2 linked regions of the Limosilactobacillus reuteri genome follow. The protein of the gene in region 2 interacts with the protein of the main gene of each other region in a pairwise test. Links are inferred from orthologs where the notes say so. Each region holds a gene or a part of one and is shown on either strand. Other genes may lie near its edges.

Evidence for each region.
Region 1: the proteins of topA (region 2) and HHK02_RS08470 interact in binary tests that used the Escherichia coli proteins (3 or more experiments, as listed by UniProt). The link is inferred for Limosilactobacillus reuteri from one-to-one orthologs.

What each region holds. Positions count from the first base shown.
Region 1 is NZ_CP059275.1:1,443,440-1,446,598, forward strand. Bases 325-3,148 are described here. They hold HHK02_RS08470 (YigZ family protein), read left to right. Parts: upstream 325-1,324; coding sequence 1,325-1,972; downstream 1,973-3,148. Other genes in these bases: HHK02_RS08460 (LysR family transcriptional regulator), read left to right, coding at 325-582; HHK02_RS08465 (flavodoxin family protein), read left to right, coding at 583-1,059; HHK02_RS08475 (DEAD/DEAH box helicase), read left to right, coding at 1,973-3,148. Outside these bases: more of HHK02_RS08460, read left to right, coding at 1-324; more of HHK02_RS08475, read left to right, coding at 3,149-3,159.
Region 2 is NZ_CP059275.1:127,043-130,376, forward strand. The notes cover bases 89-3,087. They hold topA (type I DNA topoisomerase), read left to right. Parts: upstream 89-527; coding sequence 528-2,648; downstream 2,649-3,087. Other genes in these bases: HHK02_RS00710 (aldose 1-epimerase family protein), read left to right, coding at 89-527; dprA (DNA-processing protein DprA), read left to right, coding at 2,649-3,087. Also shown: more of HHK02_RS00710, read left to right, coding at 1-88; more of dprA, read left to right, coding at 3,088-3,334. UniProt on the Escherichia coli protein: Releases the supercoiling and torsional tension of DNA, which is introduced during the DNA replication and transcription, by transiently cleaving and rejoining one strand of the DNA duplex.

The sequences.
Region 1 (3,159 bases), 1.3 Mb from region 2 along the record:
GTCTCCTCATATATCACAAAATTAATCGCTGAATTTCAAAAACTTTATCCTAATGTTATCTTTAATTTATCTGACGGTGATGGTGATGTCCTTCGACGCCAATTAGATGAAGGATTGGATGATCTTGTGTGCTTATTAGAACCGGTTGAAGCCGCTAAGTATAACTTCCTCGAATTACCCGTTCGTGAAAAATGGGGACTGATAATGCTTAAAGATGCACCTATTGCCAAGCATTCAACTGTCACAAAAAAAGATCTTTACAAGCTTCCCTTAATCCTTCCTCATCGTAGCATTGTTCGGGATGAAGTTAGCGATATTTTAAAACTTAACCAAACGCGGTTAAATGTTCGTGCAACTACTAGCTTGCCAGGAAATACCATTGCACTATTAAGAAACAGCAATTACTATGTCTTAACGGTTAAAGGAGTCTACGATAATTTTCATGATCCAGACTTAGCTTTTGTCCCGCTTCCCCCTAATAAATCGACTGGGGATGTCCTAGCTTGGCGTAAGAATACCGTCCTTTCACCAGCTATCAAGAAATTTTTACAATTTGTTAATGAAGAAATTCAAGAATCCTAAATGGCAAGGCAAGCATTGATTTTATACTATTCACAATTTGGCAACACGGCTAAGTTAGCTGGCCAAATTCATGAAGCAACGAGTGCTGATATTGTTCGGGTTAAAGTTGCTGCTAATGTCTTTCCGCTTGATATGCAGGAAACAGGAAGAATTTATCAACAGCAACGTAAAAATCATGATTTACCCAAGTTAGTGACGGACGTACCTAACTTGGCTTATTATGATTTGCTTTTAATAGGCGGACCAGTTTGGAATGAAAAAGTTGCTTCTCCCATCTTATCTTTATTACAACAATTGCAGAGCTTTAACGGTGAAGTGGCACCTTTTAGCACCGGCTGGAGTGAAACAGGTAATTATCAGCAAGATTTCATTAATCATGCTGGCAAATTAAATGTCACTGATGGCTATCATATTCTGACGCACGGCACGCCCGCATTTAACCAAAAATCATTATTTTCTTGGCTACGAAAATTATAAAAGGTATCTGTCAAGTTTTCATAGGTAGCCTTTAAATATACAGTTTTAGTGGGTTAGTGCCTTAAAAAGTTGTCCCATTGGTCTACTTGTGGCCGTGTTAATCGGAATTATTCCTTGTACTGCTCCAATTATTCGTCAATGGATATCTATCGTAAGGCCTTCTACCAAGAGATATCACAGCTCCATCAACCAATAATCAATTGGTCAGTATTATTTATTTGAGTCCAGTGGCTAACTTATTCTTGAAATTTAGGAAAAATAAAATATGACAGAACCATATTTAACAATTGCCAAAAACACTACTTATGAGCAAACAATTAAAAAATCACGATTTATTTGCTCCATTGCCCGTGTCTCCTCAGATGAAGAAGCTCAACAGTTTATTGCCAGTATTCAAGCAGCTAATAAAAAAGCTACTCACAATTGTTTTGCATACATGATTGGTGACAACGACCAGATCCAGCGAGAAAGTGATAATGGCGAGCCAAGCGGAACTGCGGGAATTCCGATCCTTGAATCGCTTAAACTTGCAAAGATCCACAATGTCGTAGCAGTGGTTACCCGTTATTTCGGCGGGATTAAGCTAGGCGCAGGTGGTCTCATCCGGGCATATAGCAATACAACTACTGAAGCAATCCACCAGGCTGGTCTCGTCCAACGGATCAAGCAAGAAATTCTAAAAATCACTGTTACCTATGCTCTTCACGATCTCCTTCTTTACTACCTCAAGGAGAACAATCTTGAGGTTGCTAGTGAGGAGTACGGGGTTAATGTTGAAACAAGTATTTATGTAAACGAAACTGACTTAAAAGATATCAAAGAGAAGCTCATTAATCGTTTTAACGACCAGCTTCAAATAACTGAGGGCGATCAGCGATTTAACGAAATTCGGGTATTAAAAAATTCAGGTTAGATGGATCTAGAAAATTATTATGGGAGACGAGTCTTGGCTTCGCGTCATGAGGTGAAACAATCAGGAATTCAAGAACTGCCAACAATCAGAATTGACGCTGGTAATATCAGATGCTATCGCTGCAATCATGTCACGGCAAAATCGCTGGGCGCTTTGCCACAAGGCGAGTTCTATTGTCCGCATTGCATTAATCTTGGACGCGTTTCAACGTTAAATAAATTTTATCATGTTCCAGAGCCAAATCAATTTACGGTTACTGAACCGGTATTAACCTGGAAAGGGAAATTGTCGCCTCTTCAGCAACAAGCTTCAGAAAAAATTTCCCGGGGAATGGCTGACCATGTCCAACAATTATTATGGGCAGTTACGGGTGCCGGAAAGACTGAGATGATGTTTGCAGGTATTGCGGCAGCTATTGAACGTGGTGAGAGAATTGGAATAGCTTCTCCACGAGTAGATGTTTGTTTAGAATTATTTCCCCGTTTAAAAGCTGCCTTTGCTAATTGTGATATTGCTCTTTTGCATGGTCGACAAGAATTACCTTATCATTATGCCCAACTGACTATTTGCACAACCCATCAATTGCTTCGTTTCTATCATGCTTTTGATAATTTAATTATTGATGAAGTAGATGCCTTTCCGTATGCTGCTAATGCTTCGTTATTATATGCGACTAAGCAAGCAATAAAAGAGAACGGAGGGTGTCTTTACTTAACTGCGACCCCAGGTGATGCTTTGCTGCGAGAAATTAAAAGTAAACGATTAGTTGTTAATTATTTGCCTCTTCGTTATCATGGGCATTTACTTCCACAAATAAAAGTTAGACTAGCTTTTGGATGGCGGCGACGATTAGAACGTCAGCAATTACCCCCGCAAGTTATTCAACAGTTGCAGGAAACGCTAAAGGAAGGCCATCACTTTTTGCTATTTGTTCCTCATATTGCAGATTTAGCATTGGTTGAAGCTGCATTACGGCATTCTTTTACAACTTTCCGCTTTGCTACTGTTCATGCAAGTGATCTAGAACGATTAGAAAAAGTCCAAAAAATGCGTGATGGTGATTACGACTTTTTAGTTACGACTTCTATTCTTGAACGGGGAGTCACTTTTCCAGAAATTGATGTCTATGTTTTGGGTGCCGATGATCCAGTCTTTTCTTCATCCGCATTAGTGCAAATTGCTGGTCG
Region 2 (3,334 bases):
TTGATAAAGTTGAAATTAGCTATGTGGTGAAGAACCCGAGCGGAGATGAAACCTTAATCTATGCCATTGGAGCACATCCTGGTTTTAATATGCCGTTAACTAGTACTGGGGGTTTTGAACAAACAGAATTAAGCGTTAAACCGGCAACAGAATATTCACGGATCGTTTTAGATGGCGCCTATAACGATTCAGCTCATCCACAATTGATTAATATGCAGGATTCATTATCACTTAATCATGATCTTTTTAATAAGGATGCTATTATTTTCAAAACAGATGGCGGCCATTTTACAGCCAAATTAACGGATACTGTTGCTAATCACGGGGTCGTAGTTGATACTTTTAATACAGAATACGTGGGAGTTTGGTCGCAATATCCAAGTACAGCTTCATTTGTATGTGTGGAACCATGGTGGGGAATAGCAGATAATGTCAAGGCTGATGGGCTCCTCCTCCATAAGCAAGGGATGCACCGTCTAGCACCAAATGAAACAGATAATTATCATTTTAGTATTAAGCCATTTTAAATGGCAACCAAAACAACCAAATCAACGGCGAAAAAGACAACTCGTCGCCGTTCAAAAATTAAAAAAAATCTGGTGATCGTGGAGTCACCATCAAAGGCAAAAACAATCGGTAAATTTTTAGGCCGGTCCTATAAGGTTGTGGCTAGTTTAGGTCATATTCGGGACTTGCCAAAAAGCCGGATGGGGGTAGATATTGAAAATGACTACACCCCTGATTACATTTCAATTCGGGGGAAGGGTGATGTAATTAAGGAACTACGGAAGGACGTTAAAAATGCAAAAGCCGTATATCTTGCATCTGACCCGGACCGTGAAGGGGAAGCAATTGCCTGGCACGTTTCAAATATTTTAAAGCTTGACGATGATCAAAAGAACCGGGTTACCTTTAATGAAATTACTAAAGATGCTGTTAAAGAAGCTTTTAAGGAACCCCGAGAGATTAATATGGATCTCGTGGATGCCCAGCAGGCACGACGGGTATTAGATCGATTAGTTGGATATTCAATTAGCCCAATTTTATGGAAGAAAGTCAAAAAGGGCTTAAGTGCTGGTCGTGTTCAATCAGTTGCCCTTTACCTGATTATTCAACGTGAAAATGAAATTAAAAACTTCAAACCAGAGGAATACTGGACAATTGATGCTGATTTCAAGAAGGGCAAAGAAGAATTCAAGGCTAGTTTTTACGGTGAAAATGGTAAGAAGGTTTCCTTGAAGAATAATGATGATGTTCAGGCAGTCCTTTCTAAAATCGATAAAAAGAAAGATTTCGATATTACTAAGGTGACTAAAAAAGAACGTCGGCGGCAACCACAGCCACCATATACGACCTCGACCATGCAACAGGATGCTAATCGTCGTTTGAACTTCCGAACACGAAAGACAATGATGGCAGCACAAATGTTATATGAAGGGATCGACATTAAAGAAGGAGCACCGGTTGGGTTAATTACCTATATGCGGACGGACTCGACTCGGGTAGCGTCAATTGCTAAGCATGAAGCGTCTAACTATATTCATGAAAACTATGGAGCAGAATATGCGGCAATAAAGCCGGTTAAGGGAAAATTACCTGAAGGGGCCCAGGATGCTCACGAAGCTATTCGGCCAACTTCAGTCTATCGGACACCAGCTAAAATGAAGCAATATTTAACCTCCGACCAGTATAAACTTTATAATTTGATTTGGTCGCGGTTTGTGGCTAGTCAAATGACTGCGGAAGTAATTGATACGATGAGCGTTAACCTCCAGCAAAATGGGGTCGATTTCCGTGCAAATGGATCAAAAGTTAAGTTCCCTGGGTTTACGAAAGTATATAAGCGAGGAACTGAAAAAGATAACTTGTTGCCAGAATTAACTGAAGATGACAAGGCAAAAATGATAAAGGACGATCCAGCTCAGCACTTTACCCAGCCACCTGCTCGTTATACAGAAGCGGCTCTTATTAAAACCTTGGAAGGAAATGGCGTCGGTCGGCCATCAACCTATGCGCCAACCCTTGATACGATTCAACGACGGTACTATGTTCGCCTTGTATCACGCCACTTTGAGCCAACTGAATTGGGTGAAATTGTCAACCGAATTATCGAAAAGCAATTCCCTGATATTGTCAATGTCCAATTTACTGCCGATATTGAAGGCAAACTTGATGAGATTGAAGAGGGTAAGCAGAACTGGATTAATGTTGTTGATAAATTCTATCAACCATTCTCAAAAGAAGTTGATGCAGCTGAAGAAGAGGTTGATAAGATTGAGATGAAAGATGAGCTTGCTGGCACAGATTGTGAAATTTGCGGGGCCCCAATGGTTATTAAAATGGGTCGTTATGGTAAGTTCTATGCATGTTCTCGTTTCCCAAATTGTCGGAATACCAAGGCGATTGTAAAAGATACCGGAATTACATGTCCAAAGTGTGGGCAAGGAACGGTTGTTGAACGAAAATCAAAGAAGAACCGAACTTTCTATGGTTGTTCCCGTTATCCAGATTGTGACTTCGTTTCATGGGATAAACCGATTGGACGTAATTGTCCTAAGGATGGGCACTTCCTTGTTGAAAAGAAAGTCAAGGGTGGTAAACAGGTTGTCTGTCCAAATGGAGACTACCAAGAAGAAGTTCAGAAGTAAATGTTACAAGTAAACGATTTTCTATTACGGTTAAGTTTATGTCGCGGAATTGGCTTAGTTTCAAAGTATCGTCTATGGGAGTGTGCTCAACAGGCGCGCTGCTTTAATAATATTGACTATTTGATTGACCATGCAAATGTTAGCTTACGAAGTGCGTCGTCATTGAAAAATAATTGGACAAGTCCAGAGCTTGATCAAGCAGTGGCCTTAAACAGTCAGGAAAAATTTATTACAATTGCGGATCCGTTATACCCGATCACCTTGAAAGAAACGTACTGTCCGCCCTTGGTATTGTTTTATCGTGGTAATCTGAGCTTGCTCCATCAGCCTTCAATTGGTGTTGTTGGCACTAGGCAGATAACTAATTATGGACAGAGCGCTTTACGAGGATTGCTGCCACCAGTAATTAAGCGGCAGATAGTAGTAATCAGTGGTTTAGCTCAAGGAGTAGATGGTTTTAGCCATGAACTGGCGTTAAAACATGGTGGCCTTACTATCGGAGTGATTGGGACGGGTTTAGATCAAGCTTACCCCCGAAGTCACCAAGTCCTTCAAGATGAGGTTGCCAGACAGGGATTAGTAATTTCTGAGTATGGGCGGGGTGAATCACCTGTGGCTTATCACTTCCCAGAAAGGAACCGAATTATTGCAGGTTTAAGCGAAGTGGTTTTGGTTGTCGAGGCAAA